DNA from 3 places in the Roseovarius sp. Pro17 genome. Region 3 is predicted to be linked to each of the others. Evidence: riboswitches for the same ligand, from Rfam matches in the RefSeq annotation. Region 3 holds a riboswitch; each other region holds the start of a gene.

Region 1 (10,295 bases), 2.1 Mb from region 3:
CCGAGGCTGGAGCCTACAACGGCAAGGCGGTCGCGCTTTATGAACAATACCAGCGCCGCCTGATCGAGCTGAACGCCGTCGATTTCGGCGATCTGCTGCTGCATGTCGTCGGCATATTTCAGACCCATGACGATATCTTACGAAAATATCAGAGCTGGTTTCGCTACATTCTGGTGGACGAGTATCAGGACACCAACGTCGCACAATACCTCTGGCTGCGCCTGCTGGCGGGTGGTCATAAAAACATCTGCTGCGTCGGCGATGACGATCAGTCGATCTATGGCTGGCGAGGGGCCGAAGTGGGCAATATCCTGCGGTTCGAAAAGGATTTTCCCGGCGCGCATGTGGTCCGGCTGGAACAGAATTACCGCTCGACCCCTCATATCCTCGCGGCTGCATCCGGCGTGATCGCGGGCAACAAGGGGCGTCTGGGCAAGGAGCTGTGGACCGATGTAGAGGAGGGCGAAAAAGTTCGCCTGATCGGTCATTGGGACGGCGACGAAGAGGCACGATGGATCGGCGAGGAAATCGAGGCGATGATTGATGGAAGTTCGAGCTTTGCCATTCACAGACGGAACCCGCGTTCAAAAACAATTACCCAAGAGTTTGAACGACTGGCAAAAAAGGATGCGCTAGGAGGTGTAAAAACACCTGACGAACTCTACGAGAGGTTTCGACTGCAAAATAGTCCTTTACGTGAATATAAGACCCGCAAGTTGATGTTAGATCTATCAGATCGCATCAACAACAATGAACCTCTTGATCCTGCGTTTCATTATTTTAGCCATGAAGAAATCGTCATCCTCGTGCGTGCCTCGCACCAGATGCGCGCCTTCGAGGACCGTTTCCTGACCATCGGCCTGCCATACCGCGTCATCGGTGGCCCACGTTTCTACGAGCGGCTCGAGATCCGCGATGCCATGGCTTATTTCCGCTGCGTCACCAGCCCCAGCGACGATCTGGCGTTCGAGCGGATCGTGAACACGCCCAAGCGCGGGCTGGGCGACAAGGCGCAACAGAAAATCCAGGTGATTGCGCGCGAAAACGGCGTGCCGCTGATCGAGGGCGCGCGTATCCTGCTGGAGGAAAAGGGCCTTGGCGGCAAGGGGGCCAAGGAGCTTGCGACGCTGCTGGACGGCCTTGCCCGCTGGGGACGAATGACAGGTGACGCCGGGGTCAGCCATATAGAACTGGCCGGAATCATCCTAGACGAATCCGGCTACACCGAGATGTGGCAAAACGACAAGACCCCTGAGGCGCCGGGGCGGTTGGAGAACCTCAAGGAACTGGTCAAAGCGCTTGAAAACTTCGAAAACCTCACCGGGTTTCTCGAACATGTCAGCCTCATCATGGACAACGAGAGCGACAATGAGGGCGAGAAAGTCAGCATCATGACGCTCCATGCCTCCAAGGGTCTGGAATTTCCCGCCGTGTTCCTGCCGGGATGGGAGGATGGTCTGTTCCCCTCGCAACGCTCAATGGACGAGAGCGGCCTCAAGGGCGTCGAAGAGGAACGCCGCCTTGCCTATGTCGGCATCACCCGCGCCGAAGAGGTTTGCACGATCTCTTTTGCTGGCAACCGCCGCGTTTTCGGCCAGTGGCAATCGTCGCTGCCGTCCCGCTTTATCGACGAACTGCCCGAGGATCACGTTGATGTGCTGACGCCGCCGGGCCTTTATGGCGGCGGATATGGCGCGGCGGGAACGGGCGGCGACTTGCAGAACAGCATTGATGCCAAAGTGGCTGACGCGAACGTCTACAACTCCCCCGGTTGGAAACGCATGCAATCGCGCGCCAGCCAGCGCCCAACTGTCCAGCCGCGCGAATCGACATCGCCCGTGATCGACATGGCTGCCACCTCGTCCCATACTGTGGGCGACCGGGTGTTCCACCAGAAGTTCGGCTATGGCGAAATCATCGGAATCGAAGGTGATAAGCTGGAAATCGCCTTTGACAAGGCCGGCACCAAAAAGGTCGTCGCGCGCTTTGTCACCAGCCCGGACGACGTGCCGTTTTAGGGATTGCGCCATGAATTTTCTGGCTAGAAATATCCCCGCCGGAGGCTAGAAATTTCTTTTGACGATACGCCTGCGATGAATCGTTGTGCGCGAATTTCGAATCCGTCACAGTAGAGATCCAAGGTGCCGCATCTCGACGCGGAGAATTGGGAAGCCGGTGAAATTCCGGCACTGCCCCCGCAACGGTAAGGGTGGGCGAGACGGCACAACGCCACTGGGCCAAATGGTCTGGGAAGGATGCCGGATCATGGGCCGAACAGGCCCGGCCCCTCAAGTCCGGAAACCAGCCTTGGATAGACGTCAAACCGCGGGGGGCGGTGCGGGCGCTGTCGGCGGCGATCCCTGCTACGGCCCTTGCGCATTCCTCTGCCCCATCCGGCCCGGGGTGCGGCCGAGGAGAAGACAGAAGATGAACGTGACACAGATCCTCAGCGGGCTGGAACGTAGCGATGCGACAGGCCCCGATGCCGACGCCGCAGGGCGCATGGGCTTTCTCGAATGGGCATTCACATTGCCGGGCGCTGCGACGCCCGAAGCGGCGCGGCAGGCATTGGCCGATGCCCCATCTCAGGCAGAAAGCGCAGCGGCGCAGGCCTTCGTTCAGTTCCTGCATCAGGCCACGGCGCATGTGGCACGCCCCGCGCGCCGGGGTCGTGCCGCCCGATTTCACTGATTGGGTTATCCGCGCTGAATGCGGGCCGCGATGTTTGAGAGAGCGAACATCACCGCGCTGACGCAGACGATGGTCGGGCCGGTCGGCGTGTCCAATGAATAGGACGCACGCAACCCGGCCCACGCCGCCACCATTGCGAGGATGGTTGCCGCTACAGCCATGCCCTCGGGCGTGCGCGAAAACGGGCGGGCGGTCGCGGCGGGAATGATCAACAACGCCGTGATCAGCAGCGCGCCGACCACTTTGATCGCCACGGCGACCACTATGGCGAGAGCGACCGTAAGGATGAGTTCTTCGCGCTTTGGGTCGATCCCGGCGGCGCGGGCGAGGTCGGGATCAAGGGTGGCGGTCAGCAGCGCCGACCAACGCCAGCCGACGAGGGCCAGCACCAGCGCCGCGCCGCCCCAAATCACGCCCAAATCGCCGCGCGACACCGACAGGATATCGCCAAAGAGAAATGCCATGACGTCAATGCGCACCCCGTCCAGAAACGACACGCCCACCAGCCCAAAGGCCAGCGCCGAATGCGCCAGAACGCCCAGCACCGTGTCCATCGCCCGTCCGCGTGCCGACAGGGCCGTGACCAGCGTTGCCATCGCCAGCGCCACCACCAGCGCCCCGACAAATATCGGCAGCGACAGCGCCAGCGACAACGCGACGCCGAGGATCGCGGCATGGGCGGTCGCATCGCCAAAATAGGCCATGCGTCGCCACACCACAAAACAGCCCAGCGGCGCGGCGGCCAACGCCGTGCCGATCCCGGCCAATGCGGCGCGTGTCATGAAATCGTCGAGGATCATTGGCGTGTCTCGGCTTTATCGTTGTTGTGATCATGCCCGCAATCGTCGCCATGGACGTGGTCGTGATGGTGGCGATATAGGGCCAGCGCGCCTTGCGTGCCCTCGCCAAAGAGGGCGCGATAGACGGGCGCCTCGGCCACCACTTCGGGCGTGCCTTCGCAGCAGATATGACCGTTGAGGCAGATCACGCGGTCAGACGCGCTCATCACCACGTGCAAATCGTGGCTGACCATCAGCACGGCGCAGCCGGTCTCGCGGCGCACATCCTCGATCCGGCGATAAAATGAGGCGGCACCGGGCTGATCCAGCCCTGCCGCGCCTTCGTCGAGCATCAAAAGATTAGGCCGCCCCAGCAGCGCACGCGCCAGTAACACGCGCTGAAACTGACCGCCCGACAGATCCGCCATTGGGCGGTCGCCAATATCGGGCACGCCTGCGCGCTCCAGCGCCTCGCGGGCCTCAGTGCGCGTCACACGTCGGGGCAAACCCAGAAAGCGCGCCACGGTGATCGGTAGCGCGGCGTCCAGCACCAGCCGCTGTGGCACATACCCAAGACGCAGATCCGCCCGGCGGGTTATCTGTCCCGCATTGGGGCGCGCGCCACCCAACAGCGCGCGCAGCAGCGTCGATTTGCCCGATCCATTCGGGCCGACGATGGTCACGATTTCGCCCGGTGCGATGCTAAAATCGACATTTTCCAACACGGTGGTGCCACCATACCGAACGCTCAGGCCACGGGCCTCAATCAGCGGAACCGTCACGCGGACGCCTCGCCTGAGGTAGCCGGCCCTTCAATGCAGCCGGGACAGAGCCCCTCGGCCTCGCGCACTGTGCGCTCAATGACGAAACCGGCGCGCCGCGCCGCGCGCGCCAGTTCGCTTGCGTTGGGATCGGTTTCGGCTTCGACGACGCGCTTGCAGGTGCGGCAGATCAGGAAGGCGGGCGCATGCTGCCCCTCGGCATGCGAGCAGGCGATGAACGCATTTAACCGCTCGATCCTGTGAGCAAAGCCATGCGTGACCAGAAAATCGAGCGCGCGATAGGCGACGGGCGGCTGCGATCCCAGCCCCTCGGCGCTTAACACATTCAGGATGTCGTAGGCACCTTGGGCCTTATGTTCGCTCAGCAGAATCTCCAATACTCGGCGACGGACCGGAGTGAAATGCAGACCGTTTTCGGCGCAATGACGCTCGGCTGCGGCGAGGCCCGCTTTGATGCAGCCTTGGTGATCATGTGTGTTGAACGCTCTGATCGGCATGGGAGGCAACCTCGGATTTCGGCTTGAGATGTTATAGTATATCATGTAGTGGGATGTTGTAATGTTATATAATCACATGAGGCAATCATGTCCATCCGCGACGTTATTCTTGCCGCCATTCTGCTGTCATCGACATGCGTCGCCTCGGCCAAGGCGGACGTGCCGAATGTCGCCACCGACATCGCGCCGGTCCACTCGCTGGTCGCGCAGGTGATGGAGGGGTTGGGGGCGCCGGGGCAGGTGGTGCGGCCCGGCGCGTCGCCCCACGGCTACGCCATGCGACCATCCGAGGCACGCATTCTGCAAGAGGCAGATGTGGTTTTTTGGATTGGGCCTCAGCTGACGCCGTGGTTGGGGGGCGCGATAGCCAATCTGGCCCCGCAGGCCCCTGTGACTGCACTGCTGGACGCACGGGGAACTACGCTGCTGGAATTTCGCACTGGCGTACAGTTTGCGGCAGATGATCATGAGCATGAGCATGAGAGCGGGCGTGGGGATCAAGAGAGCGCGCAATACGATCCGCACGCATGGCTCGATCCGCAGAACGCCAGCGTCTGGCTGGGCGTAATCGCGGATGAACTCGGCCGCATTGATCCTGAAAACGCCGAGACCTACGCAGCAAATGCTAAGGCAAGTCAGTTGAGGATTGCGGCGGCAGAGGCTGAGATCGGCGAAATCCTTGCCCCGGCGAAGGCCCTGCAATTCGTTGTCTTTCACGATGCCTATCATTATTTCGAGAGCCGTTTTGGTCTGAGCGCGGCCGCTGCTATCGCGGCTGGCGACGCATCCGACCCTGGTCCTGCGCGGATCGAAGAGGTTCGCCAAACGATGCATGATCTGAATGTCGCCTGCGTCTTTTCCGAGCCAGAGTTCAACCCGGCGTTTGTCGCCACCGTCATCGAAGGGACCAGCGCCAAGGCGGGCCTGATTGATCCATTGGGTGCAGGGATCGAGGCAGGACCCGGCTTTTACAGCGCGCTATTGCGCTCGGTCGCTGACGAGTTGGTGAAATGTGTGGATTAGATTCGCGGCTCGCGTGCTGGCTGGCTTCGATCGGTCGGCGCGGATGGCGTGGCGGTAGTATGGTAGGCCCGGCAGGACTTGAACCCGCAACCAAAGCGTTATGAGCGCTCTGCTCTAACCAGTTGAGCTACAGGCCCGCCATGGCTAGCCTCCTAAGCAGGGGCGGCGGCCGCGTCAAGGCTTTGAGATTGCGCCGGGCGCGATGATGGGCTACCCCGCGCGTAAATCTGAGGAGAGCGCTGATGACCGATCCCAAGACTGGTGTGAGCTACGCCGACGCAGGCGTCGATATCGATGCAGGCAACGCGCTGGTCGAGCGGATCAAGCCTGCGGCGAAACGCACGGCGCGTCCGGGCATCATGTCCGGACTTGGTGGGTTTGGCGCGCTTTTCGACCTCAAGGCGGCCGGCTATCACGATCCGGTGCTCGTTGCGGCGACAGACGGCGTCGGCACCAAGCTGCGCATCGCCATCGACACGGGCAACGTGGACGGCGTGGGGATTGATCTGGTCGCCATGTGCGTTAATGATCTCGTCTGCCAAGGGGCTGAGCCACTGTTTTTCCTCGATTATTTCGCCACCGGCAAGCTGGAGATGGATCAAGCGGCCCGCATCATCGAGGGTATCGCCGAGGGCTGTGTGCGCTCGGGCGCGGCGCTGATCGGTGGCGAGACGGCGGAAATGCCGGGCATGTATCCGGCGGGCGATTTCGATCTGGCAGGCTTTGCCGTCGGCGCGATGGAGCGGGGCGGGGCGCTGCCTGATGGCGTGCAAGAAGGTGACGTGCTGCTGGGCCTCGCCAGCGATGGCGTGCATTCCAACGGGTATTCGCTGGTGCGCAAGCTGGTCGAAATGTCGGACTTGGGCTGGGACGCCGATTGCCCTTGGCAGGACGGCGCGCAGGATGGCACTTTGGGTGCGGCGTTGCTGACGCCGACGCGCCTCTATGTGAAATCGGCGCTGGCAGCGATCCGCGCGGGTGGCGTGCATGCGCTGGCCCATATCACCGGCGGTGGACTCACGGAAAATCTGCCGCGCGTGCTGCCCGAGGGGCTGGGCGCTGATGTCGACCTTGGCGCGTGGGACCTGCCCGGCGTCTTTGGCTGGCTGCGCCAAACGGGCGGCATGGATGAGGCCGAGCTGCTGAAAACCTTCAACTGTGGCGTCGGCATGATCGTCTGCGTCGACGCCTCGCGCGCCGATGCGCTGACCGAATTGTTCACAGAGGCGGGCGAGACGGTGCATCGCCTTGGCCATGTCACGCAAGGTGCTGGCGTCCGCTATAGCGGCGCTCTGGCGTGACAGTGCGAGTCGCCATCCTGCTTTCCGGCGGCGGCTCGAACATGGTGGCACTGCTTGACAGCATGACGGGCGATCATCCCGCGCGCCCTGCACTGGTTCTGTCCAACCGCGCGGATGCGGGTGGGCTGCAAAAGGCGGCTGCGCGCGGCGTTGCGACCGAGGTGGTCGACCACCGGCCGTTTGGCGAGGATCGCGCCAGTTTTGAGGATGCGCTGCATCAGCGTATCATGGAGCATTCCCCAGATATCATCTGCCTCGCTGGGTTCATGCGCGTGCTGACCGGAGGATTCGTTGCGCGCTGGCAGGGGCGCATGATTAATATTCACCCTTCGCTATTGCCGAAATACCGTGGCCTGCACACCCATGCGCGCGCGCTGGATGCCGGCGACGTTGAGGCGGGCTGCACGGTACACGAGGTGACAGCAGCGCTCGACGATGGCCCGATTCTGGGCCAAGCGCGCGTCCCGATCAAATCCGGGGACAGCGCTGATATGCTGGCCGCGCGCGTGCTGAAAGCCGAGCATCAGCTATATCCCGCGGTGCTGCGCCGCTTTGCTGACGGTAACCGCACACCCATCTACCTGTCGTGAGGCTGCGCCAAACCCGTTTCAATTCGCGCAGCTTCGGATTATAGCGGCGTAACAGACATCACCGAAAGAAGCCGTTCCCTTGATCCAGACCATCACCAAGACCCAAGACCTCGCTGATTATTGCACTCGCGCCGCGCAGCACCCTTATGTCACCGTCGACACCGAATTCATGCGCGAGCGCACGTATTACTCCAAACTGTGCCTCGTGCAACTGGCCTATCCGGGCGAGGGCGACGAGACGGCAGTTCTGGTCGATCCCTTAGCCGATAGCCTGTCGCTGGAGCCGCTATACGATCTCTTTCGCGATGAAAGCACGGTCAAAGTGTTCCACGCCGCGCGCCAGGATCTGGAGATATTCTATATTGATGCCGGGCTGATCCCGACGCCATTGTTCGATAGCCAAGTGGCCGCAATGGTCTGCGGCTTTGGCGAGCAGGCCGGATATGAGACGCTGGTCAAGCGCATTGCCAAGGCTCAGGTCGACAAATCCTCGCGCTTTACCGACTGGTCGCGCCGCCCGCTGAGCGATGCGCAAAAAAGTTACGCGCTGGCGGATGTCACACACCTGCGCAAAGTTTACGAGCATCTGGCACGCGAGTTGGAGAAGTCGGGCCGTGACAAATGGGTGGCCGAAGAAATGGCGGTGCTGAACGCGCCTGATACCTATGTCACCCACCCTCAAGACGCGTGGCAGCGCATCAAGACGCGCAACAATTCTGGAAAATTCCTGGCTATCGTGCGCGAACTGGCCAGCTTTCGCGAGGATTACGCACAGTCGCGCGACGTCCCGCGCAATCGCGTCTACAAGGACGACGCGCTGGTCGAACTGGCGGCGACGAAGCCTGCCAACGTGCAGGATCTGGGTCGCTCACGCCTGTTGCTGCGCGAGGCGCGCAAGGGCGATATCGCCGACGGGATACTCAAGGCCGTGGCCGACGGGCAGGCGACCCTGCCCGAGGATCAACCTCAGCCCGATCTTAGCCGTGAAAAACTACAGGTGAACCCGGCCATTGCCGATCTGCTGCGTGTCCTGCTCAAAGGGGTGGCTGATCGCGAGGGGGTCGCGTCGAAGCTGATCGCGACGGCATCTGACCTTGATGCTATCGCAGCCGGGCAGCGTGACGTTGCGGCCCTTAGCGGCTGGCGACGGGATGTATTTGGCGCCGAGGCGCTGCGGCTATGCGATGGTGAAATCGCGCTGCGCGTCAAGGGCAGCACGATTGAGACGGTCGCACTCTGACATCGGACCGCGCGCCGCTTAGCGGCGCGACGTAGCAATGTTGGTCTGGCCCAGCACGCGGATCTGGCTGATCTCGTCCAGTGTCTGGCTTGATACGAACTGCCCGGCGCTGACGCGGCGGGTCTGCTCGGGGCCTTGGGGCGTATCAACGCGCTGCACTGCGCGCAACGTGTAGGTCAGCACGCCATTTTCCGGCACGCCCTTGTTCTCGGGCCAAAGGCGCACATCGAATGCACCCTGACGCAGCGATATGCCGGTCGCCTTGATAATTCCGCCGCCCGACGAACGCTCGACCACGACATTCTCGACAGCGTAGATCGGCGTGCCTACATAGGTTTCCGCCTCGGACTTGCGCTGAAAGATGCTGTCACGTTTCTCGGGGATGAGCGGGTTGAAGTCCTGTTCACCCACCGGCGCAGCGCGTTGGACCGTGCGGCTTTGGCCGAACCAGTTGACCGGATTCGCGCGCGAGTCGCGAAAGCCCGAACAGCCAGCCAGTGTCAGGCTGGAAATCATCAATACGGTCACCAGGCTGCGCATCGGCAATGTCCTCTTTGGGATGGTCTAGGCTGGGCGAACCCTATCAGCCCCGCGCGCCAAAGTGCAAGCGCGCGCAGGCCGCTGGGCTGGACCTTTGCTGCATCTGCACCTACCTCTAGGCGTGCACTGAAAGGGAGCGGATCATGGCACAGCCGGCATTCGAAGAGTTCGTCGAGGATTTCGAGTTTCTCGAGGATTGGGAAGATCGCTATCGCCATGTCATCGAGGCAGGCAAGGCGATGGAGCCGCTCGACGATGCGCTGAAAGTGCCTGCCACCCGCGTCGAGGGTTGCGCCAGCCAGGTTTGGCTGCACCCGCAGGTTTCAGCAGGCCACTTCCGCTTTGACGGCGACAGCGATGCGCTGATCGTGCGCGGCCTTATTGCGGTGCTGCGCGCGCTCTACAACGATTTGCCGACCGCCGAAGTGCCGACCGTTGATGCGGGCGGCGAACTGGCCCGCCTTGGCCTGACGGATCATTTGTCGGCGCAACGTTCGAACGGGCTGAGGGCGATGATTGAGCGAATTCGTCTGGTCGCCGCAGAGGCCGCGTAAGCGTTGCGGCAGCGAGAAATTTAGACCAAGAAAAAGCCGGGGAAGTGCGCCCCGGCCTTCATTATTCTAAAAATACTTAATCCTCGGTGGGTTTCAGGCAAAGTGTTCAGCAAAGCTGGTGCGGAACAGATGGGCGAGGCTGCTTAGCGTTGCCTGCGCGCCGCCCATGCGAACCGCATCACCCGTGAACTTGCCGACACTGGCGATGGTCACGCCGACCTTGTCTGCCTCGATCATCAGCGCTTCGGCCTGATCGAAATTGCAGGCCACCAGATAGCGCGCCTGATCTTCGCCAAAG
Region 2 (10,295 bases), 1.8 Mb from region 3:
CGACATCGTGATGCCGTCCAAGGTGGGCGCGGCGCGCACCATATCCGGTGCGTTGCTGGATGCACGCGTGTCGCCCGAAGACGTCGGCTATATCAATGCCCACGGCACCGGCACGGCGGCCAATGACAAGACGGAGTGCGCCGCTGTCGCCGACGTGTTTGGCCGCCACGCGGACAAGCTGATGATGTCCTCAACTAAATCAATGCATGGGCACTTGATTGGCGGCACAGGCGCGGTCGAACTGCTGGCCTGCATCATGGCGCTGCGCGATGGGGTGATCGCACCGACCATCAACTATGACGAGCCGGACCCCGAATGCGCGCTAGACGTAGTGCCAAACGAGGCGCGCGAGGCACGCGTCGAGGTCGCGCTGAGCAATGCGTTTGCGTTCGGCGGGCTGAATGCTGTGCTGGCGCTGCGCCGGGCAGAGTAGGGACAGCGCGCACGTTGGGCAGGCCCGCTGGCAAAGAAAAAGGGCAGGCCTTTCAGCCCGCCCTTTGATAGTTCAGTCGTCAGTCATACTCACTCGGTGAACGCCGCGACAGCTTCGTAGCCTGCGGTGAAGCCGCTCAGCGAAACATCAATCTTGACCTTTTGATCGGGCGCCTGTGCGGGGACCAGAGTGAACTGTGCCTTGTTGCCCTTCTTGAAGATCGCGATGTCCTCTGCGGTAAAGCCAATCTGCGCGACGCAGCCAGCCTCGGTGCAAACGCGGTAGGGATAGCTTTTGGCGGTGCCGCCATCGACCGACAGCTTCAGCTCTTCGGTCAGCAGCGTGACCAGCGGCACGATCGCGGTCGCACCGGCGACTGCGGGCGCCTGGCCTTCGATGCGGAACACGCTGAATTCGGCGATGGGATTGCCGCCCGCCTCGCGCAAAAGCTGATAAAGCTGGCAAGGGTCTTCGCCGTCCGCATTGCGGAAGCAGCGCAGGTTCCAGTCGCCGAACTTCTCCTTGATGTAGACCGCAGGCTGATCGGTTCCGACCTCCTTGCCGGTCGAGAAGGTTTTGTCGTCCTCTGCGGTGCCTTCGGCGGCTGCGTCATCGGCTGCCTCGCCCGTTGCATCCGCATCTGCATCCGCAGCACCTTCCGCTGCCTCTTCGGTGGCGGTATCGGTATCGGTCGCTGCCTCTTCGGTCGCAGTATCGGCGGCGCTGTCGGTTGCCGCGTCTGTAGCGGTATCCGTAGCGGTGTCCGTGACCGTGTCTGCCGCAGCGTCTGTATCTGTCGACGTGTCCTGCGCATAAGCTGCACCGGCAAGGCCGAGAGCGGCGGCAATAGTCAGGATGGAAAGCGATTTGGGCATGTTGTCCCCTTCAGTCATTGAAGTTTCACGGAGAAGTTTCACGGCGCATCTAACATGGCGCGTCCGCACTGTCAGGATAAAATCGCAGCCGGGCCGGGCATGCAAGGCGGATTTCCGCGCGCCTTGGCAATGGACGCCTCGGCGCGAAGCGGCCGCACACAGGAAGCCACTCACAGAAAAAGGAGCCTCGCGGCCCCTTTCCCCAATCTTCTCCCTGCCGGACTTGGCCGACTTAGTATTGACGCGGACGCTACGACACCTGAAAATCGTCGTCAACAGTCAAAATGTGTCGCGGTTGATCGTCCTAAATGCGCACGAATTTACCCGATGAAAAAGGGCCGCACCCGAAGGCGCGGCCAGTCTGACAGGGAGGAACTCATCCCGGCGCCAGGAGGACATATGCGCCGGAATGAAATTGATACTGGCACGAAACAGTTAAAAATGTATGTTCGCTCAGCACGCGGCGAGGCGTGCGCCATCTGTAGGGGACGAAGTGGTGAGCGACGGCATCTTTATCGGCGGCGGGGGCCCGGACTATTCGCAGCCCCAAAACCTCAGCCTGAAATACGCCAATCGGCACGGCCTGATCGCGGGCGCGACCGGAACAGGCAAGACCGTGACGCTTCAGATCCTCGCCGAAGGGTTTTCCGCCGCCGGCGTTCCGGTGTTCCTATCGGACGTCAAGGGCGACCTGTCGGGCCTTGCGCAAGCGGGCAGCGAGGGATTCAAGCTCCACGATGCCTTCGCCAGCCGCGCGGCCACGATTGGGCTGGACGACTATAGCTATGCGGCCTTTCCCGTTACCTTCTGGGATCTCTTCGGTGTTGCAGGCCATCCGGTACGCACCACTCTGGCCGAAATGGGGCCGCTCCTGCTGAGCCGCCTGATGGAGCTGAGCGAGGCGCAGGAAGGCATCATGAACATCGCCTTTCGCGTTGCGGACGAAGAGGGAATGCCGCTGCTGGATCTCAAGGATCTGCAATCTCTGCTAGTCTGGGTCGGCGAGAACCGTGATACCCTGTCGCTGCGCTATGGCAACGTGTCGATCCAGTCGGTCGGCGCGATCCAGCGCCAGTTGATGGTCTTGGAAAATCAGGGTGGCACGCAGCTGTTCGGCGAACCTGCACTGGACCTCGCGGACCTCATGCATGTCGGTGCGGACGGGCGCGGTCAGATCAACATCCTCGCTGCCGACAAGCTGATGGGCGCGCCGCGGCTCTATGCCACCTTCCTCTTATGGCTGCTAAGCGAGCTGTTCGAGACGCTTCCCGAAGTCGGCGATCCCGACAAGCCCAAGCTGGTCTTTTTCTTTGATGAGGCGCATCTTTTATTCGATGACGCGCCCAAGGCGCTGGTCGACAAGGTCGAGCAGGTCGCGCGCCTCATCCGCTCCAAGGGGGTCGGCGTCTATTTCATCACGCAAAACCCCGACGACGTCCCCGAGGATATCCTTGGCCAGTTGGGCAATCGGTTCCAGCACGCGCTGCGCGCCTTTACCGCGCGCGACCGCAAGGCGCTCAGCCGCGCGGCGGAAACCTATCGCCCGAATGAGAGGTTCTCGACTGTCGATGCCATCCGCGACGTCGGCGTTGGCGAGGCGGTGACCTCCATGCTGGAGGACAAGGGCGTGCCCGGCATCGTCGAGCGTAGTTTGATCCGCCCGCCATCCTCGAAACTAGGGCCGATAGATGATGCCGCCCGCCGCGCCGCCATGCAGGCCTCGCCGGTGGCGGGCAAATACGACACGCTGATCGACCGCAAATCAGCCTATGAGATCCTCAAGGGCCGCTCGGATCAGGCCGCTGCCGAAGCCGCCCGCGCCGAAGAAGCCGCAGAAGAGCAATCCGTCGCCGAGCGTGAATTTAACGCAGGCCGCCGCTATTCCGGCGCACGGGTCGAGCGTTCGACCGCGCAGCCGCGCAAGGGGACCGCGGGCAGCTTTGGCGAGGCGATCACTGGCGCGGTTCTCAAGGAGTTGAAAGGCACGACCGGACGACACATCGTGCGCGGCATCCTTGGCGGTCTGTTCAAGGGCCGCTAGCCGCATCGGTCGCAACTGGCACTGGCAAAATCTGCGCCATGTGGCTAACCTGTCGTCAAGCAGAAAACAAAAAGGGGCGGCCACAATGGCAAGCAGCAAATCGACAGGCGACAAGACGAAAACCAAAGGCCAGAAGCCCAGCCGCGCCAGCGCCATGCCACCCAAGCCACCCGCGCCGCCGCGCGCGCAGGGCGGCCCGACGACGCTGGTGCCGAAACCGCCGCTGGTGGGCGGCCATCACGCCAATAACCCTGAAAAGCGCGGTAGCGCAGGAGGTCTGGGCGCAGGTCCGCAGGATTCTGGCGCAACGGATGCGGTGCTTGCAGACGACGACGGCAATATCCCCCTCAAAAAGCAGGAGTTGATAGCGCAGGTTGTCGCACGCTCGGACGTGGCGAAAAAGCACGCCAAACCGGTGATCGAAGCGATGCTTGCCGTGCTGGGCGATGCCCTGTCCGAAGGTCGCGATCTGAACCTGCAACCCATGGGCAAAATCAAGCGTAAACGCATCAAGGACACCGATAAAGCGCGCATCATCGTCGCGAATATCCGCCAATCCAAGGCCGCTGGTGCGGGCTCTGCCACAGGCGCCCCGCCGTTGCCCGGCAGCACGCCCGGCAGCATGATCGCACCAGCCAAAGAAGCGGTTGCAGACAGCGAAGAGTGACGCTAAAAAATGGCCCAAGGGTGATTAGCTCAGTGGTAGAGCGCTTCGTTCACATCGAAGATGTCAGGAGTTCAAATCTCTTATCACCCACCATTTTCCAACTATTTGCAACGGCCTAATCTATGCCCAAAGCACATGTTCCGAACTGGCCAGACATCTGGTTTCTGCGTCATGGCCAGACTGAATGGAACCTTGCCGGGCGCATTCAGGGTCGGCTGGATTCGCCTCTGACCGCGCTGGGGCGCGCGCAGGCCAATAGCCAGGCGGCACTGATCGCAGACATTGCTGCGCGCGTCGCGACGGGGCCGGGCAACATCTATGTCTCTCCCCTCGGGCGCGCGCGCGAGACTGCCGCGCTGGCGTTGCCAGAATATGATGCGGTCATCGATCCGCGCCTTGCCGAGATCGACACGGGCGCTTGGGAGGGGTTGGCGAAGGCGGACCTGCCGCAAGGTTCCAGTGATCTGCTGACCTACGCCGCAGCCCCCGACGGCGAAGGGCTGGAGGAGCTGATCGGGCGGGTGCGCGGCTTTGCAGAAGAGCTTGCCGGACCCAGCATCATCGTTGCGCATGGCCTTTGGGGGCAGGTCCTGCGCGGTCTGGCCAAGGGCCTGCCGCAGCAGAACATGGGCGCGCAGGATAATCGTCAAGGCTGCGTCTATCACCTGAGCAATGGGAGCGAGGACGTGCTAGGAAATTTTACCGGATAACCGGATAATCTCAGCGTAATCAAAGGCTTGCGGTGCGATCCAGATTATCCACCCGCCACGCGCTGTTCACCGCCTCTTGCCAGTGCGCGACAATGGCGTTAGAGCGGCGGCGAGGGTGATTAGCTCAGTTGGTAGAGCGCTTCGTTTACACCGAAGATGTCGGGAGTTCGAGTCTCTCATCACCCACCATAATTACCGGCCTTTTCAAAGTATTGCGATGTGCTCTTGATATGAGTTCTGTCGCCTTGCACGCGGCATCCCCCACCAAACCTCCATCATGAATTTAGCGCATCGGGATTTTCCCTCTTTCCCGCATGCCGCACCTGCGCTAGTCAGGCGTTACTTCGGTCCGGGCGCTCACACGTCTGGATAATAGGGAACGCGGTGAGGTGCCTTGCACCAACTCCGTGACTGCCCCCGCAACTGTAGGCGGTGAGCGAAGCCGGATACACGTCACTGCCGCAACGCGCGGCGGGAAGGCCCGGCCCAGCGTTGACCCGCAAGTCAGGAGACCTGCCGAGGTGTTCACCCTGTCCGGACGCGGGGAGCGTCACGGTCAACGGATTCTTCCGGTGTGGTGGCATTCTCGCCGCCTGCGGAAGGGTCAAAACGTCTCTTTCGCATGCATATCCAACACCTGCATCGCCCGCATCGGGCGAGTCCGGAGACGCATATGAAACGTGTTTTACTGACCACCACCATCCTCACCGGCGCGCTCAGCGCCACCGCCGCCACAGCACAGCAAACCTACGACCTCGGCACGATCGTGCTGTCGTCCAGCCTCAGCCCGGTCGAGAGGGGCCGCACCGGCGCCACTGTCGAAGTGCTGGAGGGCGAGCAAGCAGGCGGCAACGACACCTCCGTCATCAACCGCCTCGATCGTCTGCCCGGTGTTAGTTCTACGTCCAATGGCGGCCTCGGCAACTTGGGTACGATCCAGATTCGCGGCCTGCCGGCGCGCTATGTAGGCGTGCGGATCAACGGAATCGACGTGGCCGATCCGTCGAACACGCAAAACCAGTTTAACTTTGGCGGTCTTACCGCTTCGGGGATTGGCCGGATCGAAGTTCTGAAAGGGTCACAATCGGCGCTCTATGGGTCCGAGGCAATTGCTGGTGTCGTCGATATCACGACGTATCGCCCTGAAAAACTGGGGTTCTCGGGACAGGCTCAAGCCGAGGGTGGCAGTTTTGGCACTTATTCCGGGACGCTCAGCGGCGGCTATCGCTCTGAACGCGGCTATATCGCGCTGAGCTATGGCCACGTCCAGACCGACGGCATTTCGGCGCAGGCGTTCAACACGGAGAAGGACGGTTTCGAGCAGACCACCGTCGACATGACCGGTGAATATGACGTCACCGAAACGCTGACCATCGGCGGCGCGTTACACTACCGCGACGGTGAAATTGACATCGACCGTAGTCGGTTCACCAATGATGCCAGTGGCATCAACTATTATACCGAGCAGGGCGCGCGCATTTTTGCCACGCTACAATCTGGCGCGGTGACGCATACGCTGAGCTACAGCTATTTCGATATTGACCGTGACGATCCAACCGGTTTCACCACCACCTTCACCGGCGAGCGGCACAACATCGCCTATCTCGGCAGTGCCGAGTTGGGTGGGCGCACAGTGCTAAACTTCGGCATTGATCATACCGAAGAAAAATTCACCTCTGGCCCCGCGCGTGGATCCGAGGATGACACCGCCCTTCAGGCCGAACTGCTAGTGGCTGCGAGCGACCGGGTCGATATCTCGGCCGCGCTGCGCTACGACGACGATTCCAGTTTTGGCGGCAAGACGACGGGCCGTCTAGCTGCGGTCTGGCGTCCGGTCGAAGATATCGCATTCCGCGCGGTGATCGGCACCGGCTATCGTGCGCCATCGCTTTACGAGCGGTTCGGCCCCTTCGGCCTTGCCACGTTAACGCCAGAGGAGAGCCGCAGCTACGAAATGGGCGTCGAAAAGACGTTCGGCGATCTTGGCTATGCCAAAGCGACAGTCTTCTATACCGAAATTGACGATTTGATCGAATTCGCGGGCGCCTCTTACAATCAGGTGCCGGGCACGACGAAATCACGGGGTTTCGAGCTGTCGGGCGAATATGCGCTGAATGCGGCGGTCTCGGTTTTCGGGGCCTATACCTATACGAACGCAACGACCGACGGCGCTCGGTTGGCCCGCACGCCCAAACATGACCTCGTCGTTGGGGTGCAGAGCGATTTCACCGACCGTTTCTCGGGCTATGTTGATGTGCGCCATGTCGCCGACGTGGAGCCGTCTGCGTTTTCGCCCGTGGGCAACAAGGTGGGTGCCTACACGCTGGTCGGCGCTGGCGTCAGCTATGACGTAAGCCCGAACGCCCAGCTTTACCTGCGTCTCGAAAACCTCTTTGACGAGGATTACGAGACGGCAGGTGGCTATAATCAGCCGGGCCGCGCAGCCTATGTTGGGCTTCGTGCGAACTTCTGATCGCATATGCACCTTCGCTGCGTCCGCACTTTTCGCGGGCGCGGCACTGGCATTCAGCGCTCCACCTGTGCTGGCTGAGGCGCCACGACGCGTCGTGTCGATCAACCTTTGCACTGATCAGTTGGCAATGCTGCTCGCTGGTGAAGGGCAGCTGATTTCGGTCAGCCGGATCGCGCTGGATCGGCGCGCATCGGCCATGGCGGACGAGGCGGCGCACTACGTTATCAACTCTGGCCGCGCCGAGGAGGTGCATGTGATGCGCCCCGATCTGGTGGTCGCGGGTGTCTATACCTCGCGCGATACTGTCGCGATGCTGCGCCGCCTCGGGATCGAGGTCGTGCTGTTTGATATCGTCGAGTCGCTGGACGAAGTGCGCACCCGCATCACTGAAATGGGCGAGGCGCTGGGGCGGCAGGCCGAGGCTCAGAAAATGGTCGCGCGTTTCGATGCCGACTTGGCAGCAATGCGTGACGACGATGGACCCGATGAGAACGCGCCACGCGCCGCGCTTTATTATGCCAACGGCTATACATCGGGCAAAAATTCACTGGCCAACGACATCCTTGCCGCTGCTGGTCTGCGCAACGCGCCCGCTGAGGCGGGGTATGCCTGGGGCAAGCTTCCGCTGGAAATCCTTACGATGATTGACCCCGATCTGGTCATCACCTCGCGGCGCTACCCCGGCGGCAGCCGCGCCGAAGAGGTCATGGATCATCCGGTCGTCAATGCATTGCGCGGGCAGGCAGTCAGCGCGGCGCTGACAGATCAGGACTGGGTCTGCGGCACGCCCTTCGTGCTGCGTGCAATTAGCGACATGTCCGCCGCGCGCCGCCGCGTCGAGGCCGACGAACCCGAGACCACCAAATCCGAGGCCGGAGGATGAGCCGGGTGATGATCCCTCTAACAGTGGCGACCGCAATCCTGTTCGCTGCGTCGCTGCTAATCGGCCCCGCAGAACTGAGCTTGGGTGATAGCCTGACCGCGCTCTGGCAGGGCGGCGACGGTCCCATCGCAATGGTCATGCGTCAGATCCGTTTGCCGCGCGCCATCCTTGCGCTGATGATCGGCGCCAGCCTCGGCCTCTCGGGCGCCGCGATGCAGGGCTATCTGCGCAATCCTCTGGCCGAGCCGGGGCTGATCGGTGTGTCCGGCTCTGCTGCCCTTGGCGCGGTTCTGGCTATTCAGACCGGGCTGGCGGCCGCCTATACGCTGGGCCTGCCACTGGCGGCGCTGGCGGGCGCGCTGGGTGGCGTCGTGCTGGTCATGGCGCTGGCCGGACCACGCGGCGGGGCGCTGACACTGATCCTTGCGGGTATCGCCATATCAGCGCTGGCGGGCGCGCTGACGTCCTTGGTGCTGAACCTTTCGCCCAATCCTTTTGCCGCGAACGAGATCGTGTTCTGGATGATGGGCTCGCTCTCGGATCGCTCGATGGTGCATGTGTGGCTGGCACTGCCGCTGATGGCCATCGGCTGGGTACTGCTGGGCACTCTGGGGCGCGGCCTAGACGCGTTGACGTTGGGTGAGGATGCGGCTGGCGCGATGGGCATCCGCCTCAGCCGCATGCGGCTGGTGCTGGTCATCGGTACCGCCTGCGTCGTCGGCGCCGGGACGGCGGTGGCGGGTGCCATCGGTTTTGTCGGTCTGGTCGTGCCGCACGTACTGCGCCCCCTGGTGGGTGCGCGGCCCTCGCGCCTGTTGTGGGCGTCCGCACTCGGCGGCGCGATCATGCTGCTGACCGCCGATATCGCCGTGCGCCTGATCCTGCCCACGCAGGATCTAAAGCTGGGCGTTCTGACCGCCATCGTCGGCGCACCGGTGTTCCTGCACCTCATATTCAAGACGCGGAAGGACGGGATATGAGTCTTCTGACGCTTGACCACTTTGGCGTCACGCTGCGCGGTCGCACCATACTCAATGACATCAACCTCCAGATACAGGAGGGCGAATTCGTCGGCCTGATCGGTCCCAACGGCGCGGGCAAGACAACATTGATGCGCGCCGCACTGGGCCTGATACCCAGCACGGGCCGCAGTTCGCTCGCTGCCCTGGCACCGCGCGCGCGGGCCAAATGCGCGGCTTGGATGCCGCAGGCGCGCGAAATTGCGTGGCCCGTCACAGTCGAAACGTTGGTGATGCTGGGCCGCGTGCCGCATCTGGGCGCTGGCCAGCGTGCCGCGCCCGAGGATCACTTCGCAACCGAGGCCGCGATAGACCGCATGGGGCTGGAGCCGCTGCGCCATCGCGCGGCCACGCGTCTGTCGGGCGGCGAAACGGCGCGCGCGTTGATCGCGCGGGCACTGGCGCAAGACACACCGCTGCTGATGGCGGATGAGCCGACAGCGGGCCTTGACCCCGCGCATCAGATTTCCACGATGGAGACGTTCGCGGCGCTCGCCGCCCAAGGCAAATCGTGCCTCGTGTCGCTGCACGATCTGGGCCTTGCCGTGCGCCATTGCACACGGTTGATCCTGCTCGCGCCCGACGGTGATCTGGCGGCCGATGGCGCGCCCGGTGACGTGCTGACGCCCGAGCGGCTGGATGCTGTGTTCGGCATCGCCGCCGCGTTTTGCGACGGCGAGGATGGGCCGTTGTTCCAGCCGTTGCGCGTGACGCGATGATGGCACTAACTCTGGACACGCCGTGGCTTGAATTCGATCTGGGCGGCCAGATGCGGGTGCTAAGCTGGGCCATCAACCGCCCCGGCCTTGTTACAGCGCGCCGCATCCTCTGGCGTGAGGTGCGCAATGCCGACCTGCCGCCGGATCTGGACGTGCCGACTTGGCTACATGGCGCGCTAAAGGCGCGCGGCGCGCTGGATGCGGTGACGTTCCTAACCTCGCGCGATATCGTTCACCACCATGTCGCAGAGGCACAGGTCGAGGATGTCACCGCCTGCGCTGTCGCCACCGTGGGCCTGTCGAACGCCGAGCGGATCGGTCACCGTCTTGACCGCAGCGGGCACAGCTGGGGCACGATCAACGTGGCGCTGCGCCTGAATGCAGGGCAGGGCGGAGGCCTGACCGACTCGGCAATGATCGAGGCGCTTAGCATCGCCGCATCCGCACGCACCGCAGCCGTGATGGAGGTCGGGCT
Region 3 (10,295 bases):
CGAGCTCAAGCGAACGGAGGACGGCGGCCACATGGAACTGCAGGCTATCCGCTACGCCGCGATGGTCTCGACCATGACCTTCGATCAGGCTGCCGACGTGTTCGGTCGCTATCTCGCACAGATCGGTAACGCCGACACCGATGCACGGGCCGAGCTGCTCGACTTCCTCGGGTGGGACGAACCCGATGAGGATGCGTTCGCGCAGGACGTGCGGATTGTCCTGGCATCGGCCGAATTCGCTCGCGAGTTGACGACATCGGTCCTCTGGCTCGTGGAGCGCGGCATCGACATCCGCTGTGTGCGCCTCCAGCCTTACGACCACGACGGTCGAGTTTTTGCGGATGTCCAGCAGATCATCCCGCTCCCGGAGATGGCGGAATACCAGGTCCGGGTCACCGAGAAGAAGCGCAAGGAGCGCGAGGCGCGCTCGGACACCCGCAACTGGACCAGCTACGATGTCAGTCTCGGTGGAAATAAGCTATCTGCGCTGCGGAAGCGGCACGCCATTTATCAGACGTTCCGCCATCTCGTGGAGCACGGCATCGCCCCGGAGAAGATCGCCGAACAGTGCGGCCCGCGGGCCAATCGGGCGCTCGTGTCAGTCGATGGGGACGTGAACGCGGAAGACTTCTATCGTCTCGCGAAAGAGGCGCGGGCGAAGGAGGGGCGCAGCTTCGACCCGACCCGATACTTCTGCGGTAACGAAGAACTCGTCCACTTCGGCGGCAGGACATACGCTTTCCTCAACCAATGGGGCGAGTCGGACTGGAAGCAAGCCATAGTCAATCTGCGCGAGGTATTCTCCGATAAGGAGATCGAGTTCACGCCATCCGAATAGCGGCCCCAATCGTCTGCTTCTTCCACTGATCGAATTGCGGTCCTTATTTTTTTGCGACAGCTGCGGCGAACGTCCGGTTTGACGGGCCGCGCCGCAGCATAATTTTCAGTGACTGCAGTCTCCTCCGGGCCGCCAACACCATCCAATAATCGTCTTGCAATGTAATCGCTTGTTTCCCACCTTTGAAGTGCTTCAACTCAGGAGACTTATGATGAGCGCACGTTTATCGAAAGCAATCAGGATAGGCGATGCCGCAAAGGCGGTCTTCCGAAAGACAAAGATGTTTCCAGGCCAGCGCTTTGAAGAGCATGAAGACTGGTGCGAGCGCGAACATGTCGGAGTCGAACCGATGCTGTTAGCTCTTTCGATGGAGTTGGCGCTCAAAGCGTGGTTCGTTTTTGACTACGATGATCCCAAGGTTATCAAGTCGCATAACCTCGAAAAGCTGTTTGACAGCTTGTTGCCAGAGAGTCAGCGGAAACTCGAAGTGGAATTCAAGAGATCAGTTGCTCCACGGCATCCTAGTGCATTCTACATCGACTACAGTATTCGCGACATTCTTTCCCAGCACAAAGATGCATTCATCGATTGGCGCTATCTCCATGAGGCAAAGAAATCGATGATGTTTGACCAGAGTGCTTTTGAAGCGACGCTGGAGATGGTTCTCCGGGAGTTCAGAAAAAGATACCGCACTGAAAATGTGAACCCGCTTTGACCGTCTTGAAAGATGCCTGCTTTTTGGGAAGCTGCAGTGCAGCGTCAGAGAAATTGGCGCACCGGGGGGCGTGGGCCGAAAGCGATTATAATCAACGCATCAACGATCAGTTTACATCAACGCCACATCAACCTGCGACTGCGCGTTTCAGACTGATTTTGCGGCTGAATGCATGTGAATGTTTTTGATTGCGGAGCGAATAAACTTGTCGAAACAAACGCATATCGCATAAGTGGCTGTTATCGTTAAGCTATTGGAATCGCGGGTATTTCGGCTCATAACCTGAAGGTCGTAGGTTCAAATCCTACTCCCGCAACCAAATTACTACACGATATCAAATGCTTAAAGCCCGACCTAATCAGTCGGGCTTTTGCTTGTGCGGTTTACATCAACGCCACATCAACACCGGACCAGAAAAACCGCACCAGCGTGCATAAGCGGGCAGCGACAGGCCACCGCGTGCAAAAAAACGCGACTTGTGGTTTGCTGGAACCGATTACCGCCATATAACGCTTACCGATTTGCAACCGGCCCTGCGAAAAAAACCGTGGCAGCATCGCGCCATGATCTCCTTCCGCCTCACTTCCGATAACCATCCCGACACGCGCGGTGCGTCACGCGGCTGGCCGGGTAGCGTTTCGGACTGGCTTGACCAGTGCTGGATGACCCGGTGACCCTGACGCGGTACTCTTCGGCCATGGCGTGCGATGATGCAGTGTGGCGTTATCAGATGCGTGGAATTTCCCGCGGCCGATTGAAGACGCAACCTTGTGAAACAAATCGGGCCTATCTCTAGGCGGTCCCGCCGCATATTACTTTACGGGGGTTATATCCGACCTGTCCGTCCAGATCATCCGCAAGCCCGTGCCTGGTCCCGCGTCACGGCGTAATCCGCCAGCCAGTCGATCATCATCGCGCCCTCAGGTGACGCTTCAATCTCGTCGGCCATCCCTGACTGTTCGGCTCGGCTGTACTCCATCAATGGCGGGCGGACGCTCTGGCGAACATCAGAACCACTGTGCAGGCGCCGAGCGAGAGCATCGCGGTCCCGAGGGCGGCAGCTGGCGGCGTCCACACACGTCCCGTCTGACTGTTGTTGACACTTATTCCGCCGCCCAGTCCCACGGCATGAGGTCGTCGCGGCGGGGCATCTTGTGATCTGCGACGCGGTCGAGCACTCAGTGAAGACAAACCTCTGGGTCGACGCTGTTCATGCGCGCGGTTTCGATAAGCGTGTAGGCGATGGCTGCGACTTTACCGCCGTCCTTTTGCCCCATGAAGAGATAATTCTTGCGACCGAAGGTTGGCAAGCGGCACGCCGCCTTCGGCCTGCCGTAGCATCGAGATGACCTGCGCGGTCGTGTTTCTGCTCGTTTTCAATCAGTATCTCCTCATGCGTCTTGCCAAACAAGTTTTGCTAATGAAGCACCTTACTTCCGGGAAGATTGCACACCTTACCACCGGAAATTCCTTGTGAAACAGTCTGGCTTCGCGACACAGCGAAAATCGTATTGCCTATGCGAAACCAAACTGGTTATATGAGCAGGCTTGGTGTTCCGAAAAGCGCAGAAATGTGTGGAACCTAACAGGGAATTCAGTAAGGGCAGCCGCCCGAAGCTGGAGCCGCCCCCGCGACTGTAAGCGGTGAGCTGTTGCCCCTCATGCCACTTGCCAAACCCGACGACGGGTGCGGTGGGGAAGGCGGGCAAACAGCCACGACCCGCGAGCCAGGAGACCTGCCAAGCACGATTGAAACGCGATGCCGTCGGGTGGACGGTAAGGAGAGCTACAATGACTACACTGACCCAAGTTCAGGGCCAATCCCATGGCAAGTTGCGCGCTGATATATTGCCCGCGCTTTTCGCGGCAGTTCTGGGACTGGCGATTATTACCCTGACAGGCCACGTTCAGGCCTCGGCGTTGCATGACGCCGCCCACGATGTGCGTCACGCCACCGGCTTTCCCTGCCACTAACGGATGTTCTCTAAATTTTTGACCAGCGCGTTGTTCGCTGGTGCTGTAGCTGGCTTGATTGCCGGTCTGCTACAGTTGGCATTCGTGCAGCCTGTTTTGCTGCATGCGGAGCTTTATGAGCGTGGAGAACTGTTGCATTTCGGGGCCGATCCGGTCACCGCGCATCCGGTGTTGCCGGGGTTTGATGCGGTTCGTGACGGGCTGAGCGTGATCTTCACGATGCTGACCTATACGGGCTATGGCTTGCTCCTGCTGGCGATGATGTCAGTGGCCGAGGGGCGCGGCGCGCAGATAGATGGGCGCATGGGGATGATCTGGGGCATTGCGGGCTTCGTCACATTCCACCTTGCCCCGGCCTTTACGCTTGCGCCCGAGGTTCCGGGCGTGGCGGCGGCAGAGGTGGGTGCGAGGCAGGTCTGGTGGTTTGCCACGGTCGTGTCGGCGGGGGTGGCGCTGTGGCTGCTTGCGTTTGCGCGCAATTGGGCGCTTCGGGGTCTGGCCGTGGTCTTGCTGGCAGCACCTCATTTGATCGGCGCGCCAGAGCCGGACAGCTTTAGTGGTACAGTGCCACCAGAAATCGCTGCCCTCTTCGCGGCGCGGGCCTTGGGCGTCGGTTTGGCCGCGTGGGTGTTGCTGGGCGCCTTCGCCGGTTATTTTTGGCGGCGGGAGGAGGCGCACGACACAGCGAGAGTCGGCGCATGAACAGGGCGCTTGGTCTTTTCGCCATCGGACTGGTGTTCGGTGGCGGAATAGGCTTCACGCTTGCTGCGGGCAGTGGGGTCACTTTTGATGGGCACGATCACGGTTATGCTGCTGTGCATGGCGGCATGACTAAGGGCCACAGCGGCAGCGCGCATGATATCGCGCACACCACTGCGCTTGAGGTGCCCGCACTCGATGCGCCCGAAATTGCAATTGAGCTGACCCGCGATCCGATCGAGGGCTACAACCTTCAGGTTCATACCGGAAACTTCACCTTCACGCCCCGGGCCGTCGGCCTGGTGGATGTGCCGGGCGAGGGGCATGCGCATGTTTATGTCAACGGTGAAAAGCTGGGCCGTCTTTATGGCGCATGGATGCATCTTCCACGTCTGCCGCAAGGCGAGGTGATCGTTTTAGTCACGCTGAACAGTAACACCCACGGCCCGCTTGCCGTGGACGGGACGCCAATTGCCGCCATCACGACGCTTTTCGTTGAGGAGTGACCGTTGCGTCAGCGAATACCGGAAGCCCGCCATGCGCCTTTTGATCTCCAGAAAGGAGACCCGCCAATGACCGCTACCTTGCATGTCTGCATGACTTGCCGCGCTGGCGAGGTGCCACAGGACGATGCGCCACGCCCCGGCGCATTGCTGCACGCAGCCTTGACCGAGGCAGGTGCGCCGGAAGGGGTGCAGATCGTGCCGGTTGAATGCCTGTCGGCCTGTTCACAAGGGGCGACTGTTGCACTGTCGTCGCCCGGAAAATGGACCTACGTCTATGGACGGCTGAGCCGTGCCGACAGTGTCGAAATCCTTGCAGGTGCCGCCGCTTATGCCGCCTCCGCCGATGGCCTTGTGCCGTGGCGTGAACGCCCCGTGATTTTCCGCAAGCAAAGCCTTGCCCGTATTCCCCCGATGGAGGCCCCCAAATGACCGACCTTGCCAAAATCCCCGTGACCGTGATCACCGGCTTTCTCGGCTCGGGCAAAACTACGCTGATCCGCCACCTGATGACCCATTCAAAGGGGCGTCGCTTGGCTGTGCTGGTCAACGAATTCGGCACCGTCGGCGTCGACGGCGACATTTTGACATCCTGTGCGGATGAGGATTGCCCTGCGGAAAACATTGTGGAACTGGCCAACGGCTGCATTTGCTGCACCGTAGCCGACGATTTCATTCCCACAATCGAGGCGCTGATGGCGATGCCGGTGCGTCCCGACCATATTCTGATCGAAACCTCGGGGCTGGCTCTGCCAAAACCCTTGCTCAAGGCCTTTGACTGGCCGGCGATCCGCTCGAAGATCACCGTGGATGGCGTGATCGCGCTGGCTGATGCCGAAGCGGTTGCCGCCGGCCGGTTTGCTTCTGATGTCGCAGCAGTGGATGCGCAGCGTCTGGCGGATGACAGCATCGACCATGACACGCCGCTGTCAGAGGTTTTCGAGGATCAGATTTCCTGTGCCGACATCCTCTTGCTGTCCAAGGCCGACCTTGCCGGACCAGACGGCCTTGCAGCAGCGCGCAAGCTGATCGAGGCGCAGAGCCCGCGCAAGATACCCATCCTTGAGATGAGCGAGGGTGTGATTGATCCCAACGTGATTCTTGGCCTGAACGCTGCCGCCGAAGACGATATTGCCGCGCGACCATCGCACCATGACGGTGCGGACGACCACGAGCACGAGGATTTCGAAACTGTCGTCGTCCCGATGCCGGAAGTGGATGATGTCGATGCATTGATTACCGCGATCGAGCGTCTGGCGAACGAGCAGCACATCCTGCGGGTCAAGGGCTATGTCGCCGTGATGGGCAAGCCGATGCGCCTTTTGGTGCAGGCCGTGGGGGCGCGCGTTCGCCACCAGTTTGACCGCCCCTGGGGCGCCGGCCAGCGCGCCGGGCATCTGGTCGTCATCGGCGAGCACGACCACATCGACGCTGCCCGGATCCACCAGACACTAGGGGCCTGAACCATGCACATCGTTTTCCGTGAAAGTCATGGGCTGGAGGATACGGATGCACCGTATGATCCCGGCCAGACGCCAGCGGATCTCGTCGTGCTGTCCTTTTCCGACAGTGATCTTGGCGCCTTTGCTGCGGGTTGGCATCGGGGGGGCGGGCCGAAGGGTGATCTGCCGACCTTGCGCCTGTGCAACCTTGTGGCCCTGCGCCATCCCGCGTCCGTTGATAATTATGTCGAGGCGACGCTGACAGGGGCGAAAGGTATTCTGATCCGACTGATCGGGGGCGAGAATTACTGGCCTTATGGCATCATGCAGGTTCAGGACTTTGCGCGCCGCCATAACATCGCCCTTGCGATCCTGCCCGCCGATGGGCGCGAAGATCCCGGCCTTGATGCCCATTCGACGCTTCCGGTCTCGACGCTGCGGCGGCTGTCACATCTATGCGACACTGGCGGACCCGTCGCCGCACAGGCGGCTTTGGCGCAACTTGCGCTGGCCGCAGGGTTTTACGCGGCTCCGGTTCTGGGTGCGAAATCCGTGCCAGATTGTGGCTATTACGATCCTGTCAAAGGGGTGATCCCCATCGTCAATGCGGGCAAAGACGTGGTCGCCGTGACCTTCTATCGCAGCTACCTGATGGCCTCTGATACCGCGCCGGTCGACGCGATAATCGCCGCCCTGCAAGAACGGGGTTTCAATGCGATCGGTCTGTTTGTGCCGTCGCTGAAGGCCGACAGCGCGCGCGCCTTCCTTGCCGAGGCTTTGGCCCATCTGGCCCCTGTGGCAATCGTAAACGCGACTGCGTTTTCGGGGCGCGGCGAGGATGGGCGCACGCCGCTGGACGCGCCCGGCTGTCCTGTGTTTCAAGTGGCCCTCTCTACCGCACAGCGCAAGGACTGGGCGACGAGCGAGCGCGGGTTATCCCCTGCTGATCTTGTGATGAACGTCGTCATGCCCGAGGTCGATGGCCGCATTTTTGCCGGTGTCGTCAGCTTTAAGGCACCGGGTAAGAAAGATCCCGATCTGCAATTTTCCCGGTTTGCCCACGGCGCCGATGCTGATCGCATTGGCGCCGTCGCGGACCGGGTATTGGCATGGCATCGGCTGGCCAAAACACCGCCGCACAACCGAAAGCTGGCGCTGGTCCTGTCGACATACCCGGGCCGCGAAGATCAGATCGCTCATGCCGTCGGCCTTGATGCGCTGGCCTCGGTCGAGGGAATGTTGCAAACCCTTGCCGACGCCGGATATACCGTGAGCTCCGACACCGGATTTGGCAAAAGCCTTCCCCGTCAGAGCATTGCCTGGCCCTTGGATGACTACCGTAGAGCACTCGCAACCCTGCCGCAAGAATTGCGCGACGATCTGATCGCAGCCTGGGGCAGAGCGGAAGATGATCCGCTTTTCAAGAACGACGCATTTCACTTTCCCGCGCAGGCGTGCGGCAATGCGCTGATTGCGCTGCAACCGGAACGGGGCGCGACGGTCGCCCGCGAAAATGATTATCATGACCTCGCCCGCGTGCCGCGCCATTCCTACGTCGCTTTTTACCTTTGGCTGTGTGCGCAGGAGTATCACGGGTTGGTGCATATCGGGGCGCATGGCACGCTGGAATGGTTGCCGGGCAAATCGGTTGCTCTTTCCGATGATTGCTGGCCCGAAGCGCTGACGGGTGCGATGCCTGTAATCTATCCTTTCATTGTCAACGACCCCGGCGAGGCCGCACAGGCCAAACGTCGGATTGGGGCCGTGACACTGGGCCATATGCCACCTCCCATGAAAGACAGCGTCGTGCCCGAAGGGCTATTACGCCTTGAGGCTCTGCTTGACGAATACTCCTCGGCCGACGGTCTTGACGCTGCCCGCCGCGACCGACTGATCGGCATCATCCGTGCCGAAGCACAGGCCTCCGGCGTCGAAGCCGACCTCGGCCTTGATCTGGCCGCCTCTGCCGCAGAGGCGATGACGCGTATTGACCGCTTTGTCTGCGACATCAAGGAAAGCCAATATGGCGATGGGCTGCATATCTTTGGCGCAGCGAAGGGTGAGACCGAGGGCTTGCTGACCGCCCTTGCTGGCCGTCGGGTGCCCGCTGGTCCGTCCGGCTCGCCCTATCGGGGGCGCGCCGATGTTTTGCCGACCGGGCGGAACCTGTATTCGGTCGACCCGCGCGCCGTGCCGTCCCGCGCGGCGCATGCTCAAGGCGTGAAGCTGGCCGAAGAACTGCTGCGCCGCCACCTTCAGGACAAGGGTGATTGGCCCAAAGGGCTGGTGATCGACCTTTGGGGTTCGGCGACCATGCGCACGGCTGGCGAAGAGGTGGCAATGGCGCTGCATCTTGCCGGGCTTACCCCCAAGTGGGACGAGGGATCGGACCGCGTGTCGGGCTTTGAGATTGTGCCGCTGGCGCTGCTGGACCGACCCCGTATCGATGTTACCTTGCGCATCTCTGGCCTGTTCCGGGATGTCTTTCCTGGCCTTGCGCAGATATTTGAGGCTGGCGCTGTTGCCCTGTCCCAGCGTGATGAAGCGCCTGACATGAACCCTTACCTGATCCTAACGCCGCGCGTCTTTGGGCCCAAGCCTGGCCTTTACGGTATCAACATCGAAAACGCGCTGCACGACTATTCTGATGCGGGCCGCGATGCTGCCGGGCAGGCGTGGCTGGCTGGCTCGGAATGGGCGATTGATGCGCAAGGCACGGCGCAGCGCGACCGCGCTGCCCTTGAGGCGCGTTTGCACAAGGCGGATGGGTTCGCGCATGTGCAAGACCTGCTGGAAAGCGATATCTTGCTGGCGTCTGACTATGCCAGCCACGAGGGCGGGTTTGCGGCTGCTATGGCCCATCTTGGGGCTGCTGAGCCGGCGATGTATCATATCGACCACACCCGCGCCGGTACCCCGCGCGCGCGGACCATACCCGAAGAAATCGCCCGCGTCGTGCGCGCCCGCGCCGCCAATCCCGATTGGGCCAGCGGCATGATGCGCCATGGCTTTCGCGGCGCGGCAGAGATTGCGGCCACGCTCGATAATCTGGCCGCTTTCGCGCATCTGACGCGGAACGTGCCCGCGCATCTGATTGAGCTTTACTATGACGCAACACTGGGCCGCGACGATCTGGTTGACTTTATGGCCACGGAAAACCCCGCCGCGCTAGATGCGTTGCAGAGCCGCTTTGCCGCCCTGCGCGACGCTGGCCTATGGGTCACGCGACGCAATTCGATCAACGCTGCCTTGGACGCCGCGCAATGAACGCCGCACCTCAGGTCAAGGGCTGGTGCCCCGGTGCACTGCGTCCGATGATGTCGGGAGACGGGCTGATCGTGCGGATTAGGCCCCCCATGGGCCGCCTGACACAACGGCAGGCGTCGGGAATCGCAGCACTTGCCACAAGCTGCGGCATTGGCATCATCGACCTGTCTAACCGCGCCAATGTGCAACTGCGCGGCGTGGCAGAGGATCGCTATGAGACGCTCATTGATGGGCTGCGGGCGCTGGAGTTGATCGACCCCGATGTTACCGTCGAAAGTCGGCGCAATATTCTAATTACGCCGTTTCGGACGATGGGTGACACAAACGAGGCCATTGCCGCAGAACTCGCCGCAGCACTGGCTGCCCCAGATGCGCCCGATGTCAGCGCAAAGTTCGGCTATGCGATCGACGCGGGGTTAACTCCCGTCCTTCAAAGTGCGCCCGCCGATATTCGGCTTGAACCGGGCGCGGATGGCCATTTGCTCGTTTGTGCGGGCGATCACCCCTTCGGCAAACCGGTGACCGACGGCGAAGCGGTTTCGCAGATGCTGAACCTTGCCCGCTGGAGCCTTGGTCGCGCCGCGCGCATGTCCCGCCTGCTTGCCAGCGGCCCTGCGCTGCCGCAGGGTTTCACCCTACCGCGACAGGGTGCTACAACCGCGCCGCAACCGGGCCTTTATTCCGCTGGGGCGCTTATTGGCATGGCGTTCGGGCAGATCGACGCGGCCACCCTTGAAACCGTCGCCAATATCGGTGCGTTGCGCGTGACCCCTTGGCGGATGCTGCTGATTGAGGGGGCCGGAAAACTGCCAGCACACCCCAGCCTAATCACCGACCCCTTCGATCCACTGCTTCGG

Evidence for each region. Region 3 has a riboswitch for cobalamin ahead of U3654_RS16050 (CbtB domain-containing protein). Riboswitches for the same ligand answer to the same signal wherever they lie in the genome.
Region 1: linked by a shared signal. The riboswitch ahead of U3654_RS05915 (hypothetical protein) and the one ahead of U3654_RS16050 (CbtB domain-containing protein) in region 3 are both predicted to bind cobalamin.
Region 2: linked by a shared signal. The riboswitch ahead of U3654_RS07585 (TonB-dependent receptor plug domain-containing protein) and the one ahead of U3654_RS16050 (CbtB domain-containing protein) in region 3 are both predicted to bind cobalamin.

Annotation. Positions count from the first base shown of each region.
Region 1 is NZ_CP141179.1:1,217,554-1,227,848, forward strand. Features, by position in the region: gene U3654_RS05910 (ATP-dependent helicase) at 1-2,018, shown strand, start outside; cobalamin riboswitch at 2,123-2,325, shown strand; gene U3654_RS05915 (hypothetical protein) at 2,428-2,691, shown strand; gene U3654_RS05920 (metal ABC transporter permease) at 2,697-3,491, opposite strand; gene U3654_RS05925 (metal ABC transporter ATP-binding protein) at 3,488-4,252, opposite strand; gene U3654_RS05930 (transcriptional repressor) at 4,249-4,749, opposite strand; gene U3654_RS05935 (zinc ABC transporter substrate-binding protein) at 4,837-5,772, shown strand; tRNA gene U3654_RS05940 (tRNA-Ile) at 5,833-5,909, opposite strand; gene purM (phosphoribosylformylglycinamidine cyclo-ligase) at 6,015-7,073, shown strand; gene purN (phosphoribosylglycinamide formyltransferase) at 7,070-7,663, shown strand; gene rnd (ribonuclease D) at 7,746-8,903, shown strand; gene U3654_RS05960 (hypothetical protein) at 8,922-9,443, opposite strand; gene U3654_RS05965 (SufE family protein) at 9,587-9,997, shown strand; gene purL (phosphoribosylformylglycinamidine synthase subunit PurL) at 10,091-10,295, opposite strand, start outside.
Region 2 is NZ_CP141179.1:1,555,368-1,565,662, forward strand. Features, by position in the region: gene U3654_RS07550 (beta-ketoacyl-[acyl-carrier-protein] synthase family protein) at 1-433, shown strand, start outside; gene U3654_RS07555 (invasion associated locus B family protein) at 523-1,308, opposite strand; gene U3654_RS07560 (helicase HerA-like domain-containing protein) at 1,805-3,349, shown strand; gene U3654_RS07565 (HU family DNA-binding protein) at 3,435-4,016, shown strand; tRNA gene U3654_RS07570 (tRNA-Val) at 4,035-4,109, shown strand; gene U3654_RS07575 (histidine phosphatase family protein) at 4,139-4,726, shown strand; tRNA gene U3654_RS07580 (tRNA-Val) at 4,840-4,915, shown strand; cobalamin riboswitch at 5,055-5,262, shown strand; gene U3654_RS07585 (TonB-dependent receptor plug domain-containing protein) at 5,400-7,199, shown strand; gene U3654_RS07590 (ABC transporter substrate-binding protein) at 7,294-8,082, shown strand; gene U3654_RS07595 (iron ABC transporter permease) at 8,091-9,062, shown strand; gene U3654_RS07600 (ABC transporter ATP-binding protein) at 9,059-9,820, shown strand; gene U3654_RS07605 (adenosylcobinamide amidohydrolase) at 9,817-10,295, shown strand, end outside.
Region 3 is NZ_CP141179.1:3,318,798-3,329,092, reverse strand. Features, by position in the region: gene U3654_RS16065 (hypothetical protein) at 1-838, shown strand, start outside; gene U3654_RS16060 (hypothetical protein) at 1,047-1,553, shown strand; partial or broken gene U3654_RS16055 (transposase domain-containing protein) at 2,657-2,857, opposite strand; cobalamin riboswitch at 3,086-3,312, shown strand; gene U3654_RS16050 (CbtB domain-containing protein) at 3,345-3,527, shown strand; gene U3654_RS16045 (CbtA family protein) at 3,531-4,229, shown strand; gene U3654_RS16040 (hypothetical protein) at 4,226-4,732, shown strand; gene U3654_RS16035 (DUF1636 family protein) at 4,799-5,161, shown strand; gene cobW (cobalamin biosynthesis protein CobW) at 5,158-6,192, shown strand; gene cobN (cobaltochelatase subunit CobN) at 6,196-9,438, shown strand; gene U3654_RS16020 (precorrin-3B synthase) at 9,435-10,295, shown strand, end outside.